Regions from separate parts of the Humibacter antri genome, predicted to be linked through region 1. Evidence: predicted binding sites of a transcription regulator. Region 1 holds the regulator's gene; the other holds the start of a gene.

Region 1 (14,814 bases):
TGTCACAGTGCGCCCTTCGTCGACGGGATGCCCCGAACGAGCGGATCGGTCGCCTTCGCCTGCCGGAACGCACGGGCGAACGCCTTGAACTCCGCCTCCGCGATGTGGTGCGGGTCGCGACCCCCGAGCACACGCACATGCACGGTGAGCGCGGCGTTGAACGCGATCGCCTCGAAGACGTGCCGCACCATCGATCCGGTGAAGTGGCCCCCGATCAAGTGGTGTTCGAAACCGACCGGCTCGCCGGAGTGCACGAGATACGGGCGCCCGGAGATGTCGACAACAGCCTGCACGATCGCCTCGTCGAGCGGCACGGTCGCATCCCCGTAGCGCGAGATTCCCGACTTGTCGCCGAGCGCCTCCTTGATCGCGAGGCCGAGTACGATGCCGACGTCTTCCACAGTGTGGTGAACGTCGATCTCGATGTCGCCTTTTGCCCGCACCGTCAGATCGGTGAGCGAGTGCTTGGCGAACGCGGTGAGCAGGTGGTCGTAGAACGGCACCGTGGTGTGCACGCTGCTGTGGCCGGAGCCGTCCAGATCGAGCGACAGCTCGATGCTCGACTCGCTGGTCTCGCGGCGGATGCTCGCAGTACGGCTGCTCATGCCGTCAAGCCTAATTGAGGGAGGAAGCCGTGCTCGTCGATGCGGTCGACGATGCCGTGGCGGCCGGTGCAGGGGTCAGTTCGCCCATGGCATCGAGGAAGACAGTGGTCTCCGCCTCCGTGCCGGCGCTTACGCGCAGGTGATGCGGTATGCCGACATCGCGCACGAGAATGCCCCGTTCTTTGAGAGCGAGGAACATCGCGTGAGGGTCGTCCACCCCGCCGAACAACACGAAGTTGCTGCCCGAGTCGTGCACGGGATAGCCCAATTCCGTCAGACGGGATGCGATCCGGTCCCGTTGCCGCACGATGTCGCGCACTGTCGCGAGCATCTCGCCGGAGTGCCGAAGCGCTGCCACGGCCGCCGTCTGCGTGAGAACGGAGAGGTGATACGGCAGCCGCACGAGACGGAGGGCGTCGGCCACGGCGGGGTCGGCCGCGAGGTAGCCGAGCCGCACACCGGCGAACGCGAACGCCTTGCTCATCGTGCGTGAGACGATCAGCCGCTCACGATTGGGAAGCAGGGTCAGTGCGCTCGGCGCTCCCTCGGGCATGAACTCCTGGTAAGCCTCGTCGACGACCACGATGCCGTCGGTCGCGCCGTAGACCGCTTCGACGACGTCCAGGCCGAGCGGCGTCCCTGTCGGGTTGTTCGGCGCGCACAGGATCACGATGTCTGGACGGCGTTCCCGCACCACGGTGGCCGCCTCGTCGGGCGTGACCGTGTAGTCCGGTGCCCGATCGGCCGCGATCCATCCGGTTCCCGTCCCGGCCGCGAGCAGCGGGTACATCGAGTAGGTGGGCGCGAACCCGAGGGCGCTGCGTCCGGGGCCGCCGAACGCCTGCATGATCTGCTGGAGCACCTCGTTGGAGCCGTTCGCCGCCCAGATGTGCGACGCATCCAGACCGTGTCCGAGGTAGCTCGCCAGGGCTTCGCGCAGTTCGACGAATTCCCGATCCGGGTAGCGGTTCGCGCCCTTCAGCGCTTCTCCGACCGACTCGAGGATGTCTGCCACGACGTCGCCCGGAATCGGATGCGTGTTCTCGTTGACGTTCAGCGCCACTGGCACAGGCGCCTGTGGTGCTCCGTACGGCGACTTGCCGCGCAGATCATCGCGGAGCGGAAGATCGGAGAACGAGGTCACGCATCAATGCTAGAGCGGACCTTCACCGGCTCGAGCCGTCGAACTCGCGCGGGATCGCCAGTCGCTCCCCCGCCTGCACCATGCTCGACGAGAGGCCGTTCAGATCGACGAACGCTAGGACCACATCCCGCGGGTCATCTCGCGGGGCCACACGTTGGGCGATGCTCCACAATGACTCACCCGACTGCACCGTCAGATGGTGGAATGACGCGCCCGAGGACCGGATGCCCGCCATGGCACCGCCACTGGCCAGAAGCGCGCCCCCGCCCATCAGGAGCGGCAGCACGATGAGCGCCGACAGCACGGCCCGGCCACGACGAGTGAGACGCGTGCGGACACGTGAGCGGCGTACATCGGCCGGCGCCTGCGAGCGAACCGGGGCGGCATCCAGGTGGCTCGTCGAGCCGTCCAGCGTCGAACGATTCGCCGTCGGACGGTTCCGTGCCGCGTGCGCGAGTGCGATGGTCGTCATGACGGTCTCCCTTCAGTCTCGAACCCGTGTTCCGAATCTATCTTCGATTCCTTCGGAATTCAACGGTATGTTCGGATCTCTTCGGTCCGAGTTGCCAACACGCTCGAACAGAATGGCCGATCCAGGTCGAAACCCGGATAGAGTTTCGATCTGTCAGGAACAACGTCAACACGCACCACCGACATTCGATCGAGGTGTGGTTGCGGATGCTCGCATCCCGCTACCTCACCGATTGAGCATGTTGAGCGGCACAGGCTCGAGCAGCTCCGCTGCGAGAAGCTGCGGCATCCGCCGCGGGAGACGTTCGAAACGTTCGTCGCAGACCGCGAACCACAAGGGCAGATCGCCGCAGCAGAGAGCAGCGTCGGCCGCCGATGACGAGAGGAAGAGCACGTGACCGACGTCGACCATGTACAGCACGACGGCCCGCAGCCGGATGATCCGCAACACGGAGCCGGAACTGCAGCTGCCTCGGCGCCTACCGCTCGCCGCAGCCGCGCAACGGAGAAGCCGCGCACGCGACGACGCAAGAGCCTCAGCGACAAGCAGCGTGCGATCCTCGAGGTCATCCAGCGTTCCGTGAGCCAGCGAGGATACCCGCCGAGCATGCGCGAGATAGGCGACGCAGTGGGTCTCGCGTCGCTTTCCAGCGTGGCGCATCAGCTGGGTCAGCTCGAATTGAGCGGATACCTGCGTCGCGACCCGAACCGCCCCCGTGCACTCGAGGTTCTGATCGATCTGCCGGAGAGCACGGGCCGCGCCGAGGCGACTGCCGACTTCGAGACCTCGATTCCCGTCGGGGACGCCACCATGGTGCCCATGGTGGGCCGGATCGCCGCCGGTGTTCCGATCACAGCGGAGCAGCAGGTCGAGGAGGTGTTCCCGCTCCCCCGGCAACTCGTCGGCAACGGTGAGCTGTTCATGCTGAAGGTGCAGGGCGAGTCGATGATCGACGCTGCCATCTGCAACGGTGACTGGGTGGTCGTTCGGCAGCAGAAGACGGCGGAGAACGGCGACATCGTCGCGGCCATGCTTGACGGAGAGGCGACGGTCAAGGTGTTCCGTCAGCGGGACGGTCACACCTGGCTGCTGCCGCGCAACTCGGCCTACGAACCGATCCTCGGCGACTTCGCCGACGTGGTCGGCAAGGTCGTCGCCGTGCTGCGCGCGGTCTGAGCGCCGCCCCTCGGCGATGCAACCGGCTCGATCCGGGTCGAGCACCGCTTCGGTGCTGCTCCGGAGAAGGTGGGGCGCGCCTGGACAGACGCTCTCGCGCTGCATCGCGGGGCACGATGATGCGGCTCGTGCACGGCGAGTTCCGCGACGCTTCCGAACACGACGCTCAGGGCCTGCGCCGAGCTCTCACAAAGCTCGACCGAGGCTCGCGGCGGATGCCGAGGGGCTGATCCAGCCGCAGGCATCCGCCGCCGTACGCTACGCCGGCTGCTTCTCGCGAACGGCCCGGGTCGCCTCGATGATGTTCCTCAGCGACGCCACCGTCTCGTCGTAACCACGCGTTTTCAGCCCGCAGTCCGGGTTCACCCACACCTGCCGCTCCGGGATGCCGCCCAGCGCCTTCTCGATGAGCTCGGTGACCTCGGCCACCGACGGCACGCGCGGCGAATGGATGTCGTAGACGCCGGGACCGATTCCGTGGTCGAATCCGCTGGCCTTGATGTCATCGACCACCTCCATGCGGCTGCGGGCGGCTTCGATGCTGGTGACGTCGGCGTCGAGGTTGCGGATCGCGTCGATCACGACGCCGAACTCGGAGTAGCACAGGTGCGTGTGGATCTGCGTCGCGTCGCCGACACCGCTCGTGGCGAGGCGGAATGAGCCGACCGACCAGTCGAGATAGTCCGACTGGTCCGTCTTCTTGAGCGGAAGCAGCTCGCGCAGCGCGGGCTCGTCCACCTGCACGATGCGGATGCCTGCGGATTCCAGGGCGGCGATCTCGTCGCGGAGGGCAAGCGCCACCTGCCGTGCCGTGTCGCCAAGTGGCTGGTCATCGCGCACGAACGACCAGGCGAGGATGGTCACAGGACCCGTGAGCATCCCCTTCACGGGCTTGTCAGTGAGCGACTGGGTGAACGTGGACCACTCGACGGTGATCGGCTTCGGACGCGACACGTCTCCCCACAGGATCGACGGCCTCGTGCACCGGCTTCCGTACGATTGAACCCAGCCGTTCTGCGTCACCGCGAATCCGTCCAGGTTCTCGGCGAAGTACTGCACCATGTCGTTGCGCTCCGGCTCACCGTGAACTATGACGTCGATGCCGATCTCCTCCTGAAGGTCGACGACGCGTTTGATCTCGCCCCGCATGAGCCCGAGGTACTCCGCCTCACTGATGACGCCCTTCGCGAACTGTGCGCGCGCACGCCGGATGTCGCCGGTCTGCGGGAACGATCCGATCGTGGTCGTTGGCAGCAGCGGGAGGCCGAGGGCGGCGTCCTGAGCCGCCAGCCTGATTGCATAGTCACCGCGCCGGAAGTCGGCATCGGTGAGCGCCCCGGCACGACCACGCACCGCACCGTCGCGCACCCCAGGCGCACCCAGCCGATCGGTGAGGGCTGCGGATGCCTGTGCCAGCTCGTCCTGGATCGCCTCGTGCCCGTCGTCCAGACCCCGTGCCAGCGTTGCCACCTGGACGACCTTCTGATCGGCGAAGGCGAGCCAGGACCTCAGCCGATCATCCAGCGCCGGCTCATCCTCGACATCGTGCGGCACATGCAGCAGCGAAGTGGACGTGGATGCCGCGATGTTGGGCGACAGTGCGAGCAACGACTCGAGTGCGCCGAAGGCGGACTCGAGGTCGCCGCGCCAGACGTTGTGCCCGTCGATCACACCGCCGACCACGGTCTTGCCGCGCAACGCGGCCTTGGTGTCGGCATCCAGCCCGGAGGGGATGCCCCCACGCACCAGATCGAGCGAGATCGCCTCGACATTCGTGGCTGCGAGAATCGGAAGGGCGTCGTCGAGGCCGCCGTATGGGGCCGCGACGAAGAGGCTCGGCCTGTCCGACGCGGCGCCCAGTGTCTCGTATGCGGTGCTGGCGGCCGCGAGCACGTCGGCTCGCGCGTCATCGAGGCTCTCGCTCACCAGTGCCGGCTCGTCCAGTTGCACCCATTCGGCGCCCGCTGACTTCAGCTCGGCGAGAAGTCGTACATAGGCCGGGAGCACATCCGCGAGCCGCGACAACGGCCGGAAGCCCTCGGGTGCGCCATCGGCGGGCTTGCTGAGCGCCAGGAACGTGACCGGGCCGACGATGACCGGGCGCGTGAGATATCCGTCCGCCTTGGCCTCCTCGAACTCGCGGACGAGTCGATCGGACGCCAGCCGGAACTCGGTGTCAGCGCCGATCTCCGGTACGAGGTAGTGATAGTTCGAGTCGAACCACTTCGTCATCTCCAGCGGGGCATCCTCGCCAGCGCCGCGGGCGATCGTGAAGTAGCCTGCGAGGTCGACGCGGCCCTGGGCATCCTGCAGCCGAGCGAAACGGGACGGGATCGCTCCGAGCGTTGTGGCGGCATCCAGCACCTGGTCGTAGTAGCTGAACGTCTCGGGGATGGCGGAGCCGGTCTTGCCGAGGCCGAGCTGCGAAAGCCGGTCACGCGTCGTACGACGGAGCTCGGCGGCAGTGGCCTCGAGTTCGTCCGAGGTGATCGTGCCCGCCCAGAAGGCCTCGACGGCCTTCTTGAGTTCGCGACGACGGCCGACGCGCGGGTACCCGACGATGGTGCCGGTCGGGAAAGTGGAGGAGGTCATGCGTTTTCCTTCTGTTTGCTGGCCTGCTGGGGTGGTGTGGTCGTGGCTGTTTCGGCGGTCGCCTGCTCCGCGGAATCCTCTTCGAGCGCGGACGAGTCGATCAGACCGCAGCGCTCGAGCACGGCGAGCGATGTCTGCGGCTGGTTGAAAGTGCAGAGATGAATGCCGGGTGCACCGCCCGCGACGAGCCGTTCGGCCAGGTTCGCGGCATGCTCGATGCCGATCTCACGTCTGCCCTCGTCGGTGGGCTCCACTTCGAGGCGGATGCTGAGATCGCTGGGGGCGTCCTCACCGTTCAGTTCGAGAATGCGCCGAAGTCGTGCCGGCGAGGTCACGGGCATGATGCCTGGCAGGATCGGCAACGTCAGCCCGGCGCGGCGTGCCCTCTCCACGAAGAAGAAGTAGTCCTCGGCATGGAAGAACAACTGGGTGATCGCGAGGTTCGCGCCTTGCGCCTGCTTGGCCAGCAGCGTGTCGATGTCTTGATCGATCGAACGCGAACGCGGATGCCCGTTCAGGAACGCGGCAACGGCGATCGTGACCCGCTCGCGCCTGCCCACCGCGCTAGCATGCGTCAACCCCGGAACCGGGATCTCGCGGTACGGGGCGTGTTCCGCCTGAATGCGGTGGATCAGCTGCACGAGTTCCGAAGCACTGTGCAGGTCGCCCAGCGGTCCATCCACCGGCACCCCGGTCGGCGGGTCGCCACGCACGGCGAGAAAGCGAGTCACGCCCGCAGCCAGGAACTCACGGATCATGCGCCCGGCCTGCTCGTGGGACGACCCGACGCAAGTGAGGTGCGCCATGGCCGGCACAGGAGTTGCCCGGGTGATGTGCCTGACGACGTCGAGAGACGAAGCGTGCGAGGAGCCGCCGGCACCGTAGGTGACCGAGATGAAGCGCGGCGCGACGGCGGCCAGACGCCGGATGGTACGGGGCAGGGCGCGCGCGGCCGCCTCGTTGCGCGGCGGGTAGAGCTCGAACGAGAAGGGTGTTCCCTTGGGACAGCGGCTGTGCTCCGGATCCAGGGCGTCACTGAAAAGCGCGGTCGGCGAGCCGTCGTCGAGGTGCTGTGCACTCATGGCGGCTCCCTGCTCGGGCGGCGCGGAGGCGATCGGTCGCAGGTCGTGGCCGAAGGCATCCGCACCGCAACTCTCGCGACCGCCGGTGCGGCGGCCACTCGGTCATGCGGCTCGGGGCGGGTGCCGGGCTCGGCTGTCGCTCCAGTCGAACCGGCCGACATCGGCCATGTTCGACGAACGTTTCGATCACAGTAACAAACGCGTGGCGCGAACGGATACTGCGTGTTACGCAGCGCTACATCGAGGTCCGCCGACTCGGTCGCGGCCGGTGTCAGCGCGCTCCGGCGATGGCCGGCGTCGCACGGAACGGATCGAAGACGGGCACGAACTCGGGAGCCACCTTCGCGGTGATGCGGGTGCCGTCCGGTTCGTACTCGGTGCGCATCACGCGTCCGCGCTCATGAAGGGCGGACACGAGATCTCCCCGGTCGTACGGGATCAACACGTCGATCTCGACGGATCGGTCAGGTAGCGCGCGCGCGATCGCCGCCAGCACCTCATCGACGCCTTCGCCACTGCGTGCGGAGGCGAAGATCGCCGCCGGCTCCAATCCGCGCAGTTCCAGGCGCCGACCGTCGTCGATGAGATCGGCCTTGTTGAAGACGACGAGCTCGGCGATGTCGCGCCCCCCGACCTCGCCGATCACGTCGCGAACTGTGGCGAGCTGCGCCGCCGGATCGGGGTGGGAGGCATCCACGACGTGCACGATCACATCCGCGTCGGCCACTTCTTCCAGCGTCGACCGGAAGGCCTCTACAAGCTGATGCGGAAGGTTGCGTACGAATCCGACCGTGTCGGCCAGCGTGTACAAACGGCCGTCGGCGGTGATGGAGCGCCGCACCGTGGCATCCAGGGTGGCGAACAGTGCGTTCTCGACGAGAACGCCCGCCTTGGTGATGCGGTTGAGCAGGCTCGACTTGCCGGCGTTGGTGTAGCCGGCGATGGCCACCGAGGGAACGCTGTTGCGACGGCGGTTCGCCCGTTTGGCCTCTCGTGCCGGCTTGAAGTCCTTGATCTGTCTGCGCAGTTTCGCCATACGGGAATGGATGCGTCGGCGGTCCAGCTCGATCTTGGTCTCGCCGGGCCCGCGGCTGCCCATGCCGGCGCCCGCGCCGCCCACCTGGCCGCCGGCTTGCCTGCTCATCGACTCGCCCCAGCCGCGCAGGCGCGGGAGCAGGTACTCGAGTTGCGCCAGCTCCACCTGCGCCTTGCCCTCGCGGCTCTTCGCGTGCTGGCTGAAGATGTCCAGGATCACTGCGGTGCGATCGATCACCTTGACCTTGACGATGTCTTCGAGTGCACGACGCTGGCTCGGCGCCAGCTCGGTGTCGGCGACGACGGTGTCGGCGCCGAGCGCCTTGACGATGTCGTGCAGTTCCTGCGCCTTTCCGCTGCCGAGGTACGTGCCGGGGTCGGGGTGCGGCCGCCGCTGCAGTACGCCGTCGAGTACGACGGCACCGGCCGTCTCGGCGAGTGCCGCGAGTTCGCGCAGCGAGTTCTCTGCATCCACCTGCGTTCCCGCCGAGTACACACCGATCAGCACCACGTTCTCGAGCCGCAACTGCCGGTACTCGACCTCTGTGACGTCTTCGAGCTCCGTGGAGAGACCCGCAACGCGGCGCAACGCCGCACGCTCTTCGCGGTCGAACTGCTCGCCGTCGTCGCTCTGGCCGTCGGCCGCGGACCGTTGCAGGGCCTGCGCGCTCTGCCCGAAGATCGTCGTTCGAGCGGATGTCTGCTCCGCCCGCGCGAGAATCCGCGCGACCACGTCGTCAGGCGCCGACTCCGTCGGTTCGTCGTTCTCGGTCGGTTCGTCGTTGCGGTCGTCGAGCGCATCGCGCCCGTGCTCACTGTGGGTTTGCGTCATCGTGTGCTCCACCATAGTTCTCTACGCCGACAGCGCCCCGGAGCCATGAGCAAGAGCCATTTCCTGCCTGCGCCGAGACGCCGACACCCGCCGCAGTCTCCCCGACGGCTGTGGGAAGCGAGAGCTCGTCCGGTATTTTCCTTGTATGGCCAGCGGCGAGCACTACTTCACGGCACGACCCGGCGGCGACGCGAAGCTGCGGCCGCTCCCCGTTCGCCTCGCCGGCCGTGAAGTCGAACTGGTCACCGCCTCAGGCATCTTCAGCCCCGATCGGATCGACATCGGCACACGGGTACTCCTCACCGACGCGCCGGAGGCGCCTTCGAGCGGGCATCTTCTCGACCTCGGCTGCGGCTGGGGGCCGGTCGCCCTCACTCTCGCGCTCGAATCCCCGGACGCGACGGTCTGGGCCGTCGACGTGAACGAACGCGCCCTCGACATCGTGCGCCGGAACGCCTTGATCCTCGGGCTCACGAACGTCCGCGCCGCTCTGCCCGACGACGTACCCGATGAGGTCGCGTTTCGTGCGATCTGGTCGAATCCGCCGATTCGCGTGGGCAAGGACGAACTGCATGCCATGCTTCTGCGTTGGCTGCCGCGGTTGGATGTCGACGCGGATGCCTGGCTCGTCGTGCAGCGCAACCTCGGCTCGGACTCACTACAGCGGTGGCTCGAGACAGACCTTCCGTCCGGGCTCGGTGTTCGACGCGCCTCCTCCAGCAAGGGATTCCGCGTGCTGCGTGTCAGGCGCGAATAGGGCGTACCGCAGGCTGACTCGATAGCACTTTCGCCGCACAGTGCGGCATCAGCACAGAGCGGCATCAGCACAGAGCGGCATCAGCACGGAGCGGCATCAGCCGATGGTGACCTCGCCGTCGTAGACGAGCTCGGCGGGACCCGACAACGCGACGTGCTCGCCGTCTTCGGCTGCGAACATCCGCACTCCCAGCGTTCCGCCAGGAGTGCGCACCTTCCAGTTGTCCGGAGCACCATCGCCCGCCCAGTACCGAGTGGCCAGCGCCGCGGCCGCAGTCCCGGTGCCGCACGCCAAGGTCTCACCGCTGCCCCGTTCGTGCACTCTCATGCGGATGCGGCCGACCCCGTCGTCGACGAGCGGGTCGAAGGGGACGACGAACTCCACGTTCGCGCCACTCACCGGCTCCGGATCGAGCATCGGCGTCGGACCGAGATCGAGACGGTCGAGTTCGTCGTCGTCGGCCAGCGCGACCACCACGTGCGGGTTGCCGACGTCGATGCCCACGCCGGGCCGCGGCACCCCCAGCCCCTTGGCGCGCACTGTGGGGTCGTCGCCGACGAGATGCCATCTGCCGAGGTCGACCTGAAAGCCCGCCCCGCTGCGCTGCACGTCTCGCACGCCGGAACGAGTTCCGATCGGAAGGGTCTGGCCCGGCTGCAAGTGTGCGAATCCGCCGTCGATCAGGTAGCGAGTGAACACCCGGATGCCGTTGCCGCACATCTCGGCCGGGGTGCCGTCGGCGTTGTGGTAGTCCATGAACCACTCTGCCGTCGGGTCCTCCGACAGCGCGAGCGCACCCTGGGGGATCGCGGACGACTTCACGGCACGAATCACGCCGTCGGCGCCGACGCCGAAGTGCCGGTCGCAGATCAACGCGATCTGTGCCGCCGAGAGATCGACTGCACCTTCGGGGTCGGCGAAGAGCACGAAGTCGTTGCCGGCGCCGTGGCCCTTGCTGAACGAGAGTGTGGTCACCGCGCAAGCCTATCCAGTACCGCTGTCACGAGCCGGTCGGCCTCCGCGGGGCCCGTACCCGATGCGTCGAGCCAACCGATCTCCGGATACCGCTTGAACCACGCGACCTGCCGCCGCGCGTATCGTCGGGTGAGTCGCTGCGTCTCGGCGATCGCCTGATCCTGCGTCAGCTCACCCCGCAGCTGCGCCGCCGCCTGGGCGTAGCCGATGGCCTTCGACGCCGTCACACCTTGGTCGAAGCCCTTGGAGAGGAGCCCACGCACCTCGTCGAGAAGCCCGGCCGCCCACATCCGCTCGACACGAGCATCCAGTCGTTCGACAAGGCGATCACGGGGAACTGCAAGGCCGACCACCGTCACCGGCGACCACGGCACCGGGTGCTCGGGAAGAGACGCCCCGTGCCCTTGCTGCCGCAACTCGGCCACTTCGAGCGCACGTATGACACGTCGTGGGTTCGCCGGATCCACTCGCTCCGCCGTGACCGGGTCGAGCGCACGCAGCCGCTCCAGCAGCGGACGGGTGCCGGATGCTTGCGCCTCGGCCTCGAGCCGCGCCCGCAGCTGCTCGTCTCGGCCGGGAAACGCGAAATCATAGATCACCGACGAGACGTACAGTCCCGAACCGCCGACCAGGATCGGCAGGGCTCCCCTGCGACGGATGTCATCGATCGCGCGTCGGGCGACCGGCTGGTACCAGGCGACCGTGGCCTCCTGCGTCACCTCGAGCACGTCGATCAGGTGATGCCTGATGCCCCGGCGCTCGTGGGACGGCAGCTTCGCGGTGCCGATGACCATGCCGCGGTAGAACTGCATGGCGTCCGCGCCCACGATCTCGGCGCGGACACCTTGTTCTCCGAGGGCAAGAGCGATCGCGATCGCGAGGTCGCTCTTGCCCGTGCCGGTCGCACCGACGATCGCGAGATAGTTCCGCGAGCCATCCGGTTCCCTGAATGGCCGGGAAGACACTTGCTCGGCGGATTCGCTCACGCGGCTGGCGGACGGACTACCGCTCACCGTCGGCGAGATCGTAGATCGGCGTCGTCGGACCGGCCGGCGTGCCGGGGTCGAGCGTGTTCGTACGTCGCCGGGGGCCCATCTCCGATCGGGGACGTAACCCAGGCAGACCTAGGGACACCCTCCCCTCGGCACCGGATGTCCCGTGCGAGGGGACGGCGCAGGACTCGGCCTCAGCGCGATCCCATGCATCGCCTGCCCTCGTGCGACGCACTCGGAGCAGTTCGCCCGGCCCCGAGTCGGCCAGCAGATGGAAGGGAGCGGCATGCGTGACGCGCACCGTGACGATGTCACCGGGCCGCGGGATCCCTGACCCTTCCGGCAGTTCGAAGTGCACGAGACGACTGTCTTCGGCGCGTCCGCTCATGCGGTGCGTCTCGGCGTCCTTCTTACCTTCGCCGGTGGAGACGAGCACCTGCACCTCACGTCCGACGAGCTTCTCGTTCTCATCCAGGCCGATGCGTTCCTGCAGGGCGATCAACCGCTCGTAGCGATCCTGCACGACGCCTTTCGGCACCTGTTCCGCCATGCTGGCTGCAGGAGTGCCTGGGCGTGCGGAGTACTGGAACGTGAATGCCGAGGCGAACCGCGCCTGCTCGACGACACGGAGCGTCTCCTGAAAGTCTTCCTCGGTCTCTCCCGGGAACCCCACGATGATGTCTGTGCTGATCGCGGCGTCAGGGATGCGCGAGCGCACCCTGTCGAGGATGCCGAGGAACCTCGCGGAACGATAGCTGCGGCGCATGGCGCGAAGGATGCGATCGGAGCCGGATTGCAGAGGCATGTGCAGTTGCGGCATCACGGCGGGTGTCTCGGCCATGGCGTCGATGACGTCGTCGGTGAATGCGGCAGGATGCGGCGAGGTGAACCGGATGCGCTCCAGCCCGTCGATCCCACCAGCAGCCCTCAGCAGTTTGCCGAACGCGAGCCGGTCGCCGAAGTCGACGCCATACGAATTCACGTTCTGGCCGAGGAGCGTCACCTCGATCGCGCCATCGTCGACCAGGGACTGGATCTCGGCGAGCACGTCGCCTGGCCGGCGGTCGTTCTCCTTGCCGCGCAGCGACGGCACGATGCAGAAGGTGCACGTGTTGTTGCAGCCGACGGAGATCGACACCCAGCCGCTGTATGTGGAGTCGCGTTTCGTCGGGAGTGTCGACGGGAAGGTCTCGAGGGCCTCGAGGATCTCCACCTGTGCTTCGTGGTTGTGCCGCGCTCGCTCCAGCAGATTCGGCAACGCACCCATGTTGTGCGTGCCGAACACGACGTCGACCCATGGCGCCTTCTCCAGGATGACGTTCTTGTCCTTCTGGGCCAGGCAGCCCCCGACGGCGATCTGCATGCCGGCGTGCCGCCGCTTCACCGATGCCAGGTGGCCGAGGTTGCCGTAGAGCTTATTGTCGGCGTTCTCGCGCACCGCGCAGGTGTTGATCACGACGACGTCGGCCTCCGTTCCGGCCGCGCGCACGTACCCGGCCGCCTCCAGCGAACCGCTGAGACGCTCCGAATCGTGCACGTTCATCTGACAGCCGTACGTGCGAACCTCGTAGGTGCGCACGTGCCCGTCGGTGTCGACGGCGGCATCCGACACGGCGATCGACGTCGGAGTCGAGCCGGGTCGGATTCGATCGGCAATGCTCATAGTGCGCACTAGTCTACGTTCGCGTTCCTGACCGCCGGGTGCGGCGGCGTCTCAGTGGAACCGGACTCCCCCGGCCAAGGACGAGCCCTTCGGATGTCCGTCCAGCGCGGTGCGTACCGCCGGCCGGATGACCTCGCCGTCGTAACCCTTGCGGGCCAGGTATCCGCTCAGTCGCCGTGCAGCGACCTCGTAGTCGACGGAACGCAACTGCCGTGCGCGTGCCGCCGCGAGTTCGGTGGCTCGTTCGAGTTCGTCGTCGCTGCCGAGCTCCGCCATGGCGTCGGCGATGACCGTGTCATCCAGGTGCCGCCTCCGCAGCTCCCCCTCGATGGCGGCCCGCCCCGAGCCCTTACGCGTGTGCATCGCGTAGACGACCGAGACCGCGAGGGCCGCGTCGTCGACCAGTCCCAGGCTCTCGAGCCGATCGAGCTCCGCTGCCGCCGTGTCTGCATCCACTTCGCGTTTGGCCAGCACCTGCTCGAGCTCCCAGCGAGACATGCCTCGTCGCGCGAGTTGATGGATCGCCACGTTGCCGGCGCGAGCCGTCTTGCGGTCACGGCGCTCGCTCTGACCCGTGGTCGCCTCCTCGTCAGCATCCGACGCGGCGCGCTGCGGAAGAGAGCGAGTGCGAACGAGGGCGTTCTGTGCCGCGTGCGAGGGCTGCGCACCCGGAAGGTACGTCACCGGAGCGAGCCCGCGCTCCTCGCCTGCATCCCTACGGCCAGCGGATCCCGTGGGTGGGAACTGCACCACCATCGTGCGCTCGCCTCGCCTCAGGCGCCCTTGCGCTGGGCGATCTTCGGCTCGATCGACTCGACGTTCGAAGCGTTCTCGACCGGCGCATCCGGACTCGCGATCACGCCCAGCTTGACCAGGATCTTGTGCTCGATCTCCGCCGCGATGTCGGGGTTGCCGATCAGGAAGTTGCGGGAGTTCTCCTTGCCCTGGCCCAGCTGGTCGCCCTCGTACGTGTACCAGGCGCCGGACTTCTTCACGATCGCCTGTTCCACGCCGTAGTCCAGCAGGCTGCCCTCGCGGGAGATGCCGACGCCGTACAGGATGTCGAACTCTGCCTGTTTGAACGGCGGAGCCATCTTGTTCTTGACGACCTTGACCCTGGTCCGGTTGCCGACGGCTTCAGTGCCGTCCTTGAGAGTCTCGATGCGACGGATGTCGAGCCGCACCGACGCGTAGAACTTGAGGGCCTTGCCGCCGGCGGTGGTCTCGGGACTGCCGAAGAACACGCCGATCTTCTCGCGAAGCTGGTTGATGAAGATCATGGTCGTGTTCGTCTGGTTGAGCCCGCCGGTGAGTTTGCGCAACGCCTGGGACATCAGGCGGGCCTGCAGCCCGACGTGCGAGTCCCCCATCTCGCCCTCGATCTCGGCGCGCGGAACGAGGGCGGCGACAGAGTCGACGACGATCACGTCGATCGAGCCGCTTCGCACGAGCATGTCGGCGATCTCGAGCGCCTGCTCCCCTGTATCGG
Region 2 (14,814 bases), on a different contig from region 1:
GACGCGACCGCGCAGTTCCGCGTGGTCTGCGGCGGTGAGCACCTCGTCGCCCTCGAAGGCGTTCGGCCGGCCCTCGCCCGTTTCGATGAACTCCTTGAGGCTCAGGCGCACGTACATCGACCACGCGTTGGAGCACGCGCCGTAGCACTCGCCCTCCGGTCGAAGGCCCTCGTGCGTGAAGACGATCTCGGTGCTCCCGCCGGCATCGCGGATGTCGAACCGCACAGTCGAGCCGTTCCACTCCTGCTGGTCGTCGACGAAGTCGAGGTAGCTGCCGGTCACCAGCCACGCGATGCGTCGGGCCGGCTCCAGTTCCGTGACGCGGAATCCGCTGTAGTGCAACCCGGGCACCACGTACACGAACTCGTCGCCGACCGAGGTGGTGGACCCGGTGATGCGGCCCCACCATCCGCTGACGTGGTTGATCGCGTCGTATGCCTGCTGCGGCGTCGCATTGACGGTGATGGTGGTCGTGAAGTCGGTGGACATGTCGGTGCTCCCTTGCGTGTGGGTTCGGCGTGCGTGTGGGTTTGGTGTGCGTGTGGGTTTGGAGTGCGCGTCGGTCGGCGTGCGTGTGGGTTCGGCGTGCGTGTGGGTTGGCGCTGGAGGTGCAGGTCGACGGAGGTCGATCATCCGCGAACTCGCTAAGCTTGTGTGATGCAAGTTAGACTAGTCGGATAACTTGCATGACGCAAGCGTTAGGATCGCTGCATGCTCGGCAACACGTACAACACGCAGGTCTGCTCGATCGCCAGGTCGCTCGAACTCGTGGGGGAGCGGTGGAGCCTGCTGATCGTTCGTGACGCACTGTTCGCCCGGGTGACACGGTTCGGGGACTTCCAGCACAACTTGGGTATCGCGACGAACGTGCTTGCTTCCCGCCTCGACGCCTTCGTGGCCGGCGGCATCATGGAGCGCACGGATTCGTCCGAGTACCTGCTCACACCGAAAGGGCGGTCGCTCGCGGTCGCGCTCATCGCGCTCACCGAGTGGGGGGATGCCTGGGCATCTGAGATCGAACCGCCGATCCTGTATCGGCACACCGGGTGCGACGGTGCCGTGCACGCCCAGGCGACGTGTGAACAGTGCGGTGCCATTCCGGCGGATGAGGTGGCCGTGCGGATCGGGCCCGGTATGCCGGATGAGTACCTCGCAGGCCGCCGGGGAGGTTCACGCGCGAGCTGACGGCCCGTCAGAGGTCAAGTCCCGTGTCGTCGAGATCCTTAGGTTTCCGAGGGTGAGTCGCCCTCTCATCGAAAGGGCGTTCTCTGTCGCTCGGCGATCCGTCTCTACTCGCTCGAGGACGCGTCTCTGATCGCTTAAGGGTGCGTCTCTGCTTCGCAGGATGATGCGTGTCGGCTCGCTTGAGGGTGCGTCTCTGCTCGCTTGAGGAAGCGTCTCTGCTCGCACAAGAATGTGCCTTGCGTTTGCCCGAGAATGCCGCTCTGCTCGCCCTATAATGCCTCTCAATTCGCCAAGACGGCAGCTCTGTTCGTTCGAGGAGGTACCCGGCTAGACCTGTTTCTCGTCGTCGACCGATGGCGCGACTCGCGAAGCCGCGCGGCTGCCCAGTACTGCCGCGATGACGAGGCCGGCGAGAAGCGCGACGATCACGATGATGGTGCCGCCGGTGAATGCCGGTACGGCCAGGCCGATCACGGTCACGACGATGCAGACGATCGACGCGATCACGGCGGGGGCGATGCCGGCGCGATGTCCGCGCATCCATGCCTCGTCGGACGCGAACATCGCAGGCAGTCGCAGCCCGGCGATCGAGTTGCGGGGGATGACGCCGACAGCGCACAGGATGATCATCACGGTCAAGCCGATAGCGACAATGGTCAAGATCACGGCGCCGATGAGCATGATCGAACGCTAACACCCTGAGCTTCGCCGCCTGAGCGACGATCGAACCCGGCGTCGGGTCTGCGCGTTGGCCTTGTGGCGTGGGCTTGCGGCGTGGGCTTGAGGAGTTGGGCCTGCAGCGGTGGGCTCGCGGCGTCGGGCGGGCGCGTGCTGTTCGGCCGCGCGCCGTGCCGCCGCGCGTGGGGATGCCGCGTGCCGTGATCTCGAGGATCGGGCTGGCCCGTGCTGTGCCGTCGCGCTTCGGGATGCCGCGTGCTGTGCCGTCGCGCTTCGGGATGCCGCGTGCTGTGCCGTTGTGCGTCGGGATGCCGCGCGCCGTGCCCTCGAGGGTCGGGATGCCGGGTGCCGTGTCGCCGCGCGTCGGGCTGGCGCGCACTCAACTGGCGGTATGCACTGCGTCGAGGAGCGGGTTCTTGCGGTGGAGGAGGATGTCGTCGCGACTGTCGGTGCCACCGGGGGGTCGTAGCCAGTACGCGTGGTGGCCGGTACGTCTGTCGGGTCGCCGGTCGATTCTCCAGTGGTCGTTGTGGAGTCGCAGGTGGCAGGAGCGGCAGAGCAGGATGCCGTCGTCGATGTCGGTTTTGCCGTGGTGGGCGCTCCACTCATCGATGTGGTGGGCCTCGCACCAGTCGGGTGGTCGGTCGCAGTCTGGCCACATGCATCCACCGTCCCGGGCGTTGAGGACGTCGCGTTGGTGGGTGGAGAAGGTGCGCTTGGCTCTCCCGTAGTTGAGGGTGTGCCCATTCTCGTCGTGAACGATCTGGTGGTGGCCGTTGCAGAGGTGTCGTTGCACGGTTTCTGCGGAGACCGGGTCGATCTGTCCCAGCAGCACCCCGAACCCGGCGGTGCCGTGCTGTGGTTCGGCTTCGTGCTGCTGCTCGGGTCCGTTCGCCGGCTCGCCTCCGCCTTTTCTGAACGCGTCGCCGGTGCTCGCGGCGCGCTGGGCGTCACGGCTGGTGGCGGTGTGCATGGTGGCGATCAGGCGAACGGTGGGTCGGGTGGTGCCGAAGAGTCGTCCGGTGTCTTTCCGGGTGGCCAGGGTGATGATGTCGACGAGTGTGTCGGCCATGATCTGCTCGGTGCTTCGTGAGTCTTCAAGAAGCCTCTGCGCCCGGTCCCGGTCGGCTTTGCGGGTGAAGCGTGGTCCGCCGCGGCGCGGGCTGACGACGGCATCGAACGCCGTGCACACGATCTGCGCTGATTCGGGGTCCAGGAGCCCGGTGAGGCGGGTCATCCCGTCGGGTTGGGGGAAGAGTTTCAGGTATCGGGCGTCGCGGCGTTGCTTCTCTAGGTCCGCGACCCCGTTCGGGTCCAGCAGGTCGCGTTCGTTGCGGGCTCTGGCCCATACATCGTCAGCGTGCGCACGAGACGCGTACTGGATCAACCGGCCCACCGCGTTCCGCATCGACTCTTCGGGTGCACCCTCGCCGGGTTCGCCGAGCCCGCGACGGATGCCGTCGGCTGCGTCCACTGAGACCAGCCCGTCGGCGACGGCACGGTCCAATTCGGCGTGCCAGACCTCTGGAGGGGCGTTGGTGCGAGTGCTGTCCGCTCCGCCGTCGCCGCTCGACTCCTCGAGGATGTCGGCGGCGAGGGTCTGCGCGACCTGGGTTCCGACGCGGACGAGTTTGCGGGCATCCGCTCCGGTCGTTCCGGTGGCCTGTTGGATCAGCTTCTCCGGGGTTCGGAACCCTGCCCGGTAGGCGAGCCCGTCGTGCCCGAGTTCACGCCGTGACCGGTGTGCGATCTCCGCCGCGAGCAGCGCGCTGATGGCGTGAAGTCGTTTCGTGGCTTCGGCGACACCGGTCTGCAGCTGCAGGAGCTCCGCGTCGTTCTGCGTGCACGGTTCGATCGCACCCCCTGAGGGTTGCAGTGCGGTGATCGCCGCGATCGCTGCATCGAACGTGAATGCCATGCTTTATCTTATCAACGGTTCACTATATTCGAAAGTGTGTGTGAATAAGTTGTCAGACTCTCGACTGGGGACGGAGAGACACTCGCAGGCAGCGCTCGCATCCTTCGTCGGTTTCTGAAGAAGGGGTTTCAGAAGAAGCAGGTTCAGAAGAAGAAGCAGGTTCAGAAGAAGAAGCAGGTTCAGAAGAAGAAGCGGGTTCAGAAGAAGAAGTGGGTTCAGAAGAAGTGGATTCTGAAGAGGTGGGTTCTGAAGAAGTGGTTTCTGAAGAAGTGGCCGACCGGGCTCGCCGTCGCCCTTCGAGGAGGCGAGCGGTCGAGTCGGAGACTCGTCCTCCAGTAGACGGCGCCCGGATGCGTAGCCTGATGGGGTGCTAACCGAAGTCGCGGACGGCGTTCTGGTTCGCCAGAGCTCGTTCTGTGAGAGCAACGCCGTCGTTCTGATCGGCGAGTCGGGCGTGCTGCTGGTCGATGCGGGCGTCCAAGGTTCTGACTTGGCCGATCTCGCAGACGAACTGGACCGTCTGAATCGGCGCGTCGAGGTGGGATTCTCGACCCATCCGCACTGGGATCATCTGATCTGGCACGCCCGCTTCGGCTCGGCCCCGCGATATGGCACGCACCGATGCGCCCTCGCGGCTCAGGCTCGGCTGACGGATGCCCGCACGAAGGCGGCGCGCATCGCCGAGCAGGTGCCGATCGAGCTCCTCGGCCTGATCGAGGGCTTGGCGGTCGGGGCGGCCCGAATCCCATGGGACGGCCCGAGCGTTCGCATAATCGAGCATCAGGCGCACGCGCCCGGCCATGCGGCACTGCTCATCGACGATCGTCGAGTTCTCATCGCAGGCGACATGCTCTCGGATGTCGAAGTCCCGCTGCTCGATCTCGACTCCGAGGCGCCGATCGAGGACTACCTCGAAGCCTTGCGATTGTTCGACGTGGTGGCGGGCGACATCGATGCTGTCATTCCCGGGCACGGATCCATCGGCGACGGCGAAGAACTGCGTCGACGGATCGCACAGGACCGGGCATACGTGCTGGCCCTGCGCGATGGCCGTGATCCGCACGATCCGAGGGTCGACCCGTCGGCGACGTACGGCCGAGACTGGCTCCCCGCCGAACACCGATCCCAACTGGAGTATGCCCAGGAACGGGCGACTCGCCATCCGTCGTAGCAGTGCGACGAGTTCCCGCTCGGTTCCAGCACTGTGACCTTCGGAAGCGTGGCGCCATCGACGGTCCTCACGCCTCCGATGGACTGCGGTCTCCGCCTCCGTCGGCAGGTTGCTCCGGTTCGGTGCGAGCTCGCCCATCGGCGCTCCGTCGCGGCAGGGATCCGGCGCCGAAGACGAGCGCGGCGAGGATCACGGTGCCGAGCACGAGCATCCCGAAGGCCGTCCCGCTGGCGTCCGGACGTCGGGCGACCGCGATCGTGACGAACCACACGAGGCTGATTCCGCTGGAGACAAGGGCGATGCCGGCCAGCCCCAGGCTTCCCTTGATGCGCGGGATGTTGTTGCCGCCGAAGACGACGATCAACGTGACCAGAAGTGCGCCGACGATGCCGGCCGGAAGCGTGGTCCAGAAGACGCCGTCAATCGAACTCCACCCATCGACTGTGCCGCTTGTGCTCCAGTGGCTGGGAACGCGAACGGGAAGCGCGGGAGAAGTGAGTCGGCTGACGAGCACTGCGAGAGGGGCGATCCAGGACAGCACGGCAGCGACGATGAGTCCGGCCGAGTGGTGATCGCTCTCGTCGGGTGCGGCGATCGAACTCACGACCAGGACTCCTTCAGCACAACGCGCACACTATCCGACATCCGCGCAAGACACTGGACGATCGTCTACTCGTGCCATGAAGGCACTAGTAGTACTCACCAAGTACTAGTAATGGGCATGGCCGGTGTCGAGTTCGTCACTCGACCAGCCGTCGACTGCCCGAGCGGCCGCTGCGCGGGCGTGCGCTCTCGTGGAGTCGACGATCGGCAGGATGCCCGCACCGACGTTCGACGGGCCGAAGAGAACGAGGTCGGTGCAGCCCAAGACCGCGCAGTCCGCACCCTCGCCCGCCAGATACTCGACGGCCTCGCGTAGGAGCGCCAGCGATTCCGGTGTGCTGATGCCGCGAATCGCTTCCGCGTCGATCATCGCGTCGATGTCCGCGATCAAGGCAGGCGGCGGAGTGAGGATGTGTGCACCCAGTCGTTCGGCCGCGCGCTGATACCGGCCGGATTCGGCGGTGCGACGAGTCGAGAGCAGACCCAGCCTGTGGAATCCTTGGTGCGTCGCCTCGCGCGTGGCCGTCTCGAAGATGCTCAGAACCGGAAGCGCGACATCCGTTGCCTCTTCCAAGATGATGCTGCCGCTGTTGGATGTGACGACCAGGAAGTCGGCACCGCCCGAGCACAGAGTCCGTGCGGTGGCCGAGATCAGCTCGGACGCCTCTCGCGAATGCCCATCGTCATCCAGCCCGAAGAACTCGTCGGTGTCGAGGGTTGCGTACAACGTGCGTATCGAATTGACCAGGCCGGGTCGGCTCTCGCTTGCGCCGAACCGTTGGATCTCGCGCAGGTACTCATAGTCGGTCGCGGGCGCGAAGCCGATGATTCCGGGGACGAGTTGCTGAAGACGAGGCACAGGCCAAGCCTTCCAGGTGCTCCGGGCCCTGGCATCGGTGAGCTTGCGCAGAACGACATCGACGAGACCGGTCATGCGCGCCTTCCGCCGGGACACCACGACGAATTTCACGCTTCCGTGATGATCAAGTGCCCGCAGTGCTCAAGTGCGCGGAGTAGAGGGATCGGCCCACGTGCTTCTCGAGCGACACCAGCGTGATCACGCGCAGGCGAAGCGTGTCGCCCTCCCGCACTCGCACCGCGGGCCCGAGGGAAGCGTGTGGGCGATATCCGGCATGCCAGAACGGAGGCTCGATCGCATCGAAGCCGGAAAGGCCGGCCAGCGCGGTCGCCAGCGACTCGTGCAGGGCCCGAAGCGACGGATGCGCCGCCAAGAGCACGGGCACATCCTTCGCCGTTCCGAATCGCTCAGGCGGGCCGAGCTTCACGTCGAACGCGACGAAGCTCTGTGCGGCCCTCTCGATCAGCGCCGGAATCGCCTCGACCGGCTTCGTGTCGACATGGAACGTTCCGACGATCGTGACATGTACCGGCCAGCGAGAGCGGTCGACTTCGACGGGTACCGGCTCAGGAGTGGCGACGATGACGAGGAGCATTTCGTCTACCGCTTCACGGGCCAGGGGAGTGCGCCCGAGCGAATGCGCTGGATGGTCGCGTGCAGCCAGGCCCGTTCGTGACGAAGTTGATCGCGGTAGAAGTGGACCTCGATCATGTGCAGCTCGGAAACGCCGGCGACCTGGTCGAGGACGAGCGTGAGGTGTTCTTCCTCGTGTCGGACGCGGTCGACTCTGCTTTGCAGAGCGGCCGAGGCGGCGATCGGCGTGAGGATTCCGAGGTAGGCGAGCGCGGTCATGAATGCCGTGCGGTCGGCGAGGTCGCCTTCCTGAAGCTCGTGCTCGACCCGCGCCGCCAGGGCGGCCCGTCCCGACGGGGCGAGCTGGAACTCCTGCCGATGAGAGCTGGCCGGCCCGGACTGCAACCACCCACTCTCCACGAGGGTGTTCAGCAGTGTGTAGACGGTCGAGTTCCGCACGCCCATAAAGGCGTAGCGCGTGCGCAGTTCGCTGAACAGCGCGTACGCGTGCCGGGGCTGCTCGGCGAGCAGGCCGAGGATCGGCAGCACGAGCGGGTTGGCGAGCGCATTGGTCGGCACCGTTTCACGGTAGCAGCGCTGGCCGTATACGGCTACACTCGGCGAGTACCCGTATACGGCTAGTAGGGAGTTCGTTGTGCGATTTGGAGTGTGGCCGGGTGTGGTCTCCGCTGATCTGGTTGACCTGACGCCGCTCGAGACACCGTCGGAAGACGTGGAGCGCACGTGTGTCGCGCTGGATCGGTTGCAGGGCGGCGCGGAGGAGTTCGTCGTTCGGTGCTACCGGCACTTCCGGGGAGTGGGAGCGCCCGAGCCGGGCGTGGATGCCGCCCCGGCTGATCCCGGACAATATGGCGGGAAGGGCAGACTGATCGACCTCGTCGCGTGTTACCGCTCGCCGGCGCCCGACACGGTCGGTTTCGCGGAGTTCGTGCGCCAGGCGGTCCGGGATGTCGCCGGCTGGGGCGGCGGCACAGTCCAGGTCGGCGAAGAGCTCAACGTAGCAGCGCCGCTGGATGGCGGGTTCCCCGGCTGCTTCGAGGCGGTCGCCGCGGGCGTCGGAGCAGGCCTCGAGGAACGAGACCTGCTCGGTGCGAACATCGGCATCGGTGTGAATGCGGCCGGGCTCGCCGATCCGGTGTTCTGGGCCCGGATGGTCGACGCGCTCGGGCCGAGCTCCGCCTCGCGGCTCGACTACATCGGCTTGGACATGTTCCCCGACGTCTTCCGTCCGCTCCCGGAAGACAAGGTCGGAGCCGGAGCACAGTTCCTCGTTCGCACGCTGCGAGCGGTCACCCGTGAGGCGGGGATCCCTGACAGCACGCCGATCCACATCACCGAGACCGGCTGGCCCACGGGCAGCAACCGCGACGAAGCGAAGCAGGCACGCATCCTGCAGGCCGTCGCCGAGGCCGTGCTCGCGACCGGGGAAGTGAGCGTGTACGAGTTCTTCTCACTTCGCGACGGCCTCAGCGACGGCAGCTGGCAGAACGGATTCGGCCTCCTCCATGACGACTACACGCCGAAACCGGCGTACGACCTCGTTCGGCGGCTGATCGACGCATCGCCCGCGGTGTGACGACGGGAGCACGTCACCCGTATGGTGAGGGCAAAGGTCGGAGACTCCCAGCGTGGACTCGACTTCGGCGCAACCGTCTACGGAGTCGGTCGCGACGTACCGATGAGCGAGCTCATGCGTCGGCAGTCCGCCTACTACGGGGCGCATGCCGACGATGAACCCATCGACTGACCGCTTCGTGGGTCAGCCGACCCCGCGCAGCACCGCCTCGACGGCGAAGTTCAGCTCCGAACGCGCGTCGGCGGCATCCTGGTCTCCGGCACGCGTCAGACGCGGAAACCGTGCCGAGAGAGCCCCGGCGAGCCAAGGTGGCGGAGGCGCATCGCTGAGGTTGCCGGTGAGCGCCATGTACGAGCGCACCAGGCTGTCCAGCAGGAGTGCGAGGCGCAGCGGATCGGCGACCGCGCTGTCACTGTCGGCGCCGCCGTCGCTCCCGGGTGACACGTCTTCGACGGCGCTGAGACGGACGGTGCCGTCCGCGATCGGCCGGCCGCCGACGGCACCGACCAGTGCATCGATCCAGGCGTAGACGCGCGGCTGGCAGGGCATCCGTTCCGGTCTGACGTCGCTCAGCCACGGATGCTCCGCATATCGATCCGCAAGACGATCCACCCAGGTGCGGCAGCGTTGCCGCCAGTCGTCGTCGGCCAGCTCGGGGGGATCGCCGACCGCGGCATCCACCATCAGCTCAACCAGCGCCGTCTTCGAGTCGACATAACGGTAGAGGGCAGTGGTCGTCACCTCCAGGCGCTCGGCGACTCGGGCGAGCGAAACCCCGTCGAGGCCGGCGTCGTCCGCGAGCGCGACGGCCGTCGCGGTGACCTGGTCGAGCGTCCACCGCGGCTTCGGCCCCCGCACCGTCGGCGCCTCCAGGCCCCACAGCTGCCGAAGCGCGCGATCCTCTTGACTGTGCATGACATTCACTGTACCTTTACTTACTGTGAACGTCATTCACTGAAAGGAATGAATCAATGGGAGCCATCCTCATCACCGGCGCATCCTCCGGCATCGGAGCGCGCACGGCCGAACTGCTCGCCGCCCGTGGCGAGACGATCTACGGCGCGGCACGCAATGTCGAGGCGATCGCCGCGATCCCCGGTGTGACGCCGATCGCACTCGATCTCACGAGCGAGGCATCGATCAGTGATGCCGTCGCCGCCGTCGAGGAGCGCGAAGGTGTCGTCGACGTGCTCGTCAACTGCGCCGGCTACGGCGAGTTCGGCAGCATCGAAGAGACTTCGCTGACGGATGCCCGCCTGCAGCTCGAAGTGAACGTTCTGGGCGCCGTCGGGCTGGTGCAGGCGGTGCTGCCGGGAATGCGCCGAGCGGGCCACGGCCGCATCGTCAACGTCTCCTCGCTCGCCGGCGAGTTCGCCTCGCCGCTCGGCGGCTGGTACCACGCGTCGAAGTTCGCTCTCGAGGCGCTCTCCGACTCGCTGCGCGGCGAGGTCTCGCAGTTCGGCATCGACGTGACCATCGTGCAGCCCAGCTACGTCGATACGGACTGGCACGAGGTCGCCATGACCCGCCTGGAGAAGACGTCTGCGCGCGGGCCGTACTCATCCATGGCGTCGGCGATGCGCCGCTATTTCTCGAGCCCGGCTCTCGCGAAGCAGACTTCCAGTGTGGATGCCGTCGCGTCGCTGATCGCCAAGGCTGCGCTGGTACGTCGCCCCAAGACCCGCTATCGCATCGGGCCCGGCGCCAACGTGGCCGTCGCGCTGGCGACCGTCTTGCCCGACCGCACCTTCGACACCATGACGCGCAAGCAGTTCGGGTACGTGTGACCGGCATCCGAGGACAATCGACGACATGAGGCACAGCGCGGTGGCGGCATGAAGCTCGGCGAGGCGGATGCCCGCGAGCTGCTGGCATCCGCCCGCGTCGCGCGACTCGCGACGGTGCGCGCCGACGGGAGTCCGCACATCGTCCCCGTCACATTCGCCGTGGAGCGCGACCTCGTCTACACCGTCGTGGATCACAAGCCGAAGACCACGAATGCGCTGCTGCGCCTCGACAACATCGCGAGGCATCCGCGGATCGCGTTGCTCGCCGACCATTACAGCGACGACTGGAACGAGCTGTGGTGGGTGCGAGCCGACGGGCAGGCGAGCGTCGTCGCGGATGCGGAAGTGATCAGGCATCCGATCGAGGCGCTCGTCGAACGGTACGAGCAGTACCGCGAACGGCGGCCGGATGGGCCGGTGATCGTGATCCGGGTCGAGCGCTGGAGCGGTTGGTCGGGCTCATAGGCGTCGACTCGCGCGACCCGACCGCATTCACGCCGGCCCGTGGTCATCGCATGCCCCGCCCGGAACCCGCCCGTGTCGTCTACGCGATGCGCTCCGGCGGCCGGGCGACGATGCCCGGAGTCTGGCTCGGCTCGCTGCGGGCGACCGTCACGAAGACGGTGAGCGACGCGAAGAACACCTGAGAGCCCAGGTGTTCGAGCCAGCGGACGGCAGCGTCGAGGGGGAGGTGCCGCGCGGCCACTGCTCGACGCGTGACCCGCGCGAAGCCGAAGACCCGATCGGCTTCGAAGGCGTCCGTGTAGACGGCCGTCACGGGCGTCACCGACTCGAGTCCTAGGCCGGCGTTCTGAACCAGCCGTGGCAGCTCACTGCCGATCCGGGCGTTGCGGATGACCTGGCCTACGACGAACTGCCGATATGCGTCGGCGAGATCGGGATCGGGGTGATCGATGAGGAAGGTACGCCAGTCGGGTTCGGCGAGAACGACGCGCCCACCCGGTCGAAGCACTCTTCGCACCTGGTCGAGCGCGGTCGCCGGGGCGGCGAGGTGCTGCATCGTGCGGTCGACGTACACGCGGTCGATCGAAGCGCTGTCCAACTCGAGCGCGTGCGCGTCGCCGACAAGCAGCCGCAGGCGAGGGTCGCCGTACCGCTCGCGGGCGAGGTCGAGCGCCGTGGCGTCGACGTCGACGCCGGTCACCGAGCCGGCCGGCCCGATCGATTTCAGGAGCGGTCCGAGATCGCCGCCGGTCCCGCAGCCGAGATCGAGGACCGCGTCGCCCTCCTCGATGCCGAGTCGCTCGATCGCCAGCGACTTGTACTTCTTTCCCGCAGCCGAGTCTGCGGCTCGCAGCAGGTAGTCCGAAGGTCGCCCGGTCTCGAACGTCAACCCCGGACCGTTGGCAGGGGCGAGTGACCGGCGTGCGCTCGGGGACGACTCGCCGATTCTCGCCGCACGAGAGCGGATTCGGTGCTGGAGGTTGCGGTCCTTGGTCATGCTGCTCCTTCGCGCCTCGGGAGAAGTCCGCGGCTCTTGATACCTAGAACGCCGAGGCCTAGGATACCTACTTATGGCGAACGATCGGATCAAGGGAAACCTCGACCTCCTCCTGCTCGCTGCCCTCGCCGCGGGACCGGCGCACGGCTACGAGCTCGTGGCGAGCATCCGGCAGCGCAGCCACGGCGAGTTCGTGCTGGCCGAGGGCACGGTTTACCCGGCGCTGCACGGCCTCGAGTCGCGAGGGCTCATCACGAGCTCGTGGCAGGTCGTCGCGGGAAGGCGACGCCGCGTCTACGAGCTCAATAGAGCGGGGCGCGAGGCCCGGGATCGGCAGGCCGCCGACTGGCGGCGATTCACCAGCGGCATGAATCGAGTGTTGGGAGACCCGTCATGAACAGCGACCGCATCGACACCTACCTCGACGACATGCTCGACCGGCTCGAGGGTACGGCGGCCGAACGGCGCCGGATGCTCGCCGAAGCGGAGATGCACCTTCGTGACTCCGCCGCCGCGTTCGAGCGCGACGGAATGGATGCCGACGCCGCGCAGGGCGCAGCGATCGCCGCCTTCGGCGAGGTTCCCGCGATCGCACAGGCATCGAATCGCCGCCGGCCCGCCGAGCTGCTGGCTGCCTTCGTGCGAGCAGCGGCACAGTTGGGCGTGTACGGCTTCGCCGCGATCGGCGTTGCCGCACTCCTAGCACGCGGCCTGGCGCTCGTGACGTCGACGCAGTGGGTTTACGGCGCGCCGGCCGGCTACCGGTTCACCGCTGCGCAGTGCGCGCACTGGCTCGCCGTGCAGCCCGGCGCAACGGACTGTCACGCGGCTGCGGCGATGGAGAGCTCCGACGACTCCTTCCTGTTCGTGCTCGCCGCCGCCATCATCGGATTGATCGTCGCCGGAGTGATCCTCGGGGCGATGCGGCTCGCCCGCCGGCGCCCGGTCGGCGCAGCGCCCCGCCTCCCTCGCAACGTCGTCGCCGCCATCGGGGCGACTGCGTTCCTCGGCGCCGGTATCGCCCTCCTCGTTGCGGGCGCTGCCGATGGCGTCTCCCGGATCGCCTGGGGGCGAGGCGTGCTCTACACAGATGCGGTGGTAGCACTGATCTTCGGCATCGTGTTCCTCGTGCGCTTCCTGCTCACCATCCGTCCCGTCTCTGCCGCCGCAGCATGACGCGCACGCTCACCGTCGTCGTCAGTGGCGCCGTCGGTGTCGGGCTCGGAGCCCTCAGCGGCCGAATCCTGTTCGGCGGCACCGCCTGGAACCTGATCCCGTGGGCGATCGCCGCGATCGCGATCGGCCTCATCGTCTACGATCGCCGGACCGCGCTGCTGGCATCCGCGATCTACGGCTACCTGCTGGTGGCCGCGTTTCTCTACGCCGCGAACACCGGCAACTCGACCGTCGCTGGGCGGATCCTGTTCGCGCTCGCGCTGGCCCTCGTCGGACCCGTCTGCTCGATCACGTTGACGTCGATCGTACGTCTGATCCGCTTCCGAGCCAGTCGGCGCCGGCCATCCGGTCGCTGAGTCGGGTCCGGCCGGCCATCCGGTCGCTGAGTCGCAACCGATCGGCCATCCGGTCGCTGAGTCGCAACCGATCGTCCATCCGGTCCCTGCATCGCAACGGGGTGCAGTCTTTCCGTCGCGTCTGCACTTTCTATGCATTCACGCAACTGTTGTATTGATGCAATAGAATCTCGACGCGTCGGATGCCCGTGCGACAGCGACCGCGGACCAGCGGTGGAAGGACGGCCCATGAACTCGAAGCTCGGCGAGCCCGGTGGTGCCCACCGGTCGCCCGTCGACGCACGTGTCGCGCCCCCAGCCGAGCGGCGGCCGCGCGGTGACGCCGAGGTCGTGCTCACGGCATCCAGAGCGCTGCTGGGCGTCGTGGCGCAGTCCGTCGCTCCGGCGCTCGAGGTCGTGTCTCTGCCGCAGTTCCGCGTGCTCGTGCTGTTGTCGTCGCAGGGGGCGACCCGCGTGGGCGCCCTGGCGGACCGCCTTGGTGCGAACGTGTCGACGTTCAGCCGCTCCGTCGACCGCATGGTGGCAGGCGGATGGGTGGTGCGCACCGGCAACCCGGAGAGCCGGCGGGAAGTGCTCCTCGACCTCACGGATGATGGCCGCTGGCTGGTGGAATCCGTGACGGTGCGGCGGCGGCGTGGCATCCAGGGGGTGCTCGATCGCATGGCAGACACCGAGCGCGCCGGGCTGGCCGACTCGCTCGGCGCCTTCGCCGCGGCTGCCGGTGAGACGGCCGTCGAAGACCTGCTGCCGCTGGGGTTGTGACGTGACTGGTCGTATCCGATGAACGGCTCGAACGGGCAGGTCCGATGAACGGCCCGAGCAACATGAACGGGCCGATGTGGATGCCCGACCAGCCGCTCACGCTCTCGCGGCTGTTCGCCTTCCATCTGCAGCCGATCCCGATCCTGCCGCTCATCGGGCTGGCCATGCTCGCGGCGTACCTGGTAGGCGTGGTCGTTCTGCGGCGACGCGGCGACGCGTGGCCGCTCGGCCGAACACTGTGGTGGGTTCTCGGGGTGGCGACCTGGGAGTTGATGACCGCCACGGGCATCGACGGTTACGGTATGGAGCTCTTCAGCGTGCACATGGTGCAGCACATGGTGATCGGAATGCTGACCCCGATACTGCTGATGCTGGGCGCACCCGTCACGCTGCTGCTGCGCGCCTTGCCGGCCCGCCACGGTCGCAGACGCGGCGCGCGGGGAATGCTGCTCGCTGTGCTGCACTCGCGGGTGGCATCCGTGATCGCGAACCCCGCTGTCACTGTCGCGCTCTTCCTCTTCAGCCTCTATGCGCTTTACTTCACGCCGCTGTTCGACTGGCTGATGGGCACCTGGTGGGGTCACAACCTGATGGTCGTGCACTTCCTGCTGATCGGCATGCTCTACTTCTGGGGCATTCTCGGTGTCGATCCGAGTCCGAGGCGCGGGGGCGGACTGATGGGTGCGT

The links. The regulator LexA, encoded in region 1, represses DNA repair genes until DNA is damaged. The targets are predictions, from matches to a motif close to TCGAACANNTGTTCGA.
Region 2: ACYVDK_RS17930 (HNH endonuclease signature motif containing protein) is a predicted target of LexA. The motif match lies at 3,810-3,825, and genes of this name have one in related genera.

What each region holds. Positions count from the first base shown of each region.
Region 1 is NZ_BAAHAW010000043.1:48,824-63,637, reverse strand. It holds gene hisH (imidazole glycerol phosphate synthase subunit HisH) at 1-6, opposite strand, end outside; gene hisB (imidazoleglycerol-phosphate dehydratase) at 3-605, opposite strand; gene ACYVDK_RS16640 (histidinol-phosphate transaminase) at 616-1,749, opposite strand; gene ACYVDK_RS16635 (LysM peptidoglycan-binding domain-containing protein) at 1,772-2,221, opposite strand; gene ACYVDK_RS16630 (hypothetical protein) at 2,447-2,671, opposite strand; gene lexA (transcriptional repressor LexA) at 2,615-3,397, shown strand; gene metE (5-methyltetrahydropteroyltriglutamate--homocysteine S-methyltransferase) at 3,656-5,989, opposite strand; gene ACYVDK_RS16615 (methylenetetrahydrofolate reductase) at 5,986-7,071, opposite strand; gene hflX (GTPase HflX) at 7,343-8,938, opposite strand; gene ACYVDK_RS16605 (class I SAM-dependent methyltransferase) at 9,084-9,695, shown strand; gene dapF (diaminopimelate epimerase) at 9,792-10,670, opposite strand; gene miaA (tRNA (adenosine(37)-N6)-dimethylallyltransferase MiaA) at 10,667-11,635, opposite strand; gene miaB (tRNA (N6-isopentenyl adenosine(37)-C2)-methylthiotransferase MiaB) at 11,673-13,325, opposite strand; gene ACYVDK_RS16585 (regulatory protein RecX) at 13,377-14,081, opposite strand; gene recA (recombinase RecA) at 14,099-14,814, opposite strand, start outside.
Region 2 is NZ_BAAHAW010000048.1:200,847-215,660, reverse strand. It holds gene ACYVDK_RS17945 (SRPBCC family protein) at 1-489, opposite strand, end outside; gene ACYVDK_RS17940 (winged helix-turn-helix transcriptional regulator) at 712-1,185, shown strand; gene ACYVDK_RS17935 (SdpI family protein) at 1,513-1,866, opposite strand; gene ACYVDK_RS17930 (HNH endonuclease signature motif containing protein) at 2,243-3,781, opposite strand; gene ACYVDK_RS17925 (MBL fold metallo-hydrolase) at 4,149-4,952, shown strand; gene ACYVDK_RS17920 (SdpI family protein) at 5,020-5,556, opposite strand; gene ACYVDK_RS17915 (aspartate/glutamate racemase family protein) at 5,662-6,489, opposite strand; gene ACYVDK_RS17910 (2'-5' RNA ligase family protein) at 6,539-7,009, opposite strand; gene ACYVDK_RS17905 (PadR family transcriptional regulator) at 7,015-7,566, opposite strand; gene ACYVDK_RS17900 (hypothetical protein) at 7,667-8,584, shown strand; gene ACYVDK_RS17895 (hypothetical protein) at 8,606-8,755, shown strand; gene ACYVDK_RS17890 (TetR/AcrR family transcriptional regulator) at 8,768-9,499, opposite strand; gene ACYVDK_RS17885 (oxidoreductase) at 9,556-10,371, shown strand; gene ACYVDK_RS17880 (PNPOx family protein) at 10,420-10,836, shown strand; gene ACYVDK_RS17875 (methyltransferase domain-containing protein) at 10,916-11,833, opposite strand; gene ACYVDK_RS17870 (PadR family transcriptional regulator) at 11,907-12,230, shown strand; gene ACYVDK_RS17865 (permease prefix domain 1-containing protein) at 12,227-13,009, shown strand; gene ACYVDK_RS17860 (hypothetical protein) at 13,006-13,365, shown strand; gene ACYVDK_RS17855 (MarR family transcriptional regulator) at 13,594-14,127, shown strand; gene ACYVDK_RS17850 (cytochrome c oxidase assembly protein) at 14,172-14,814, shown strand, end outside.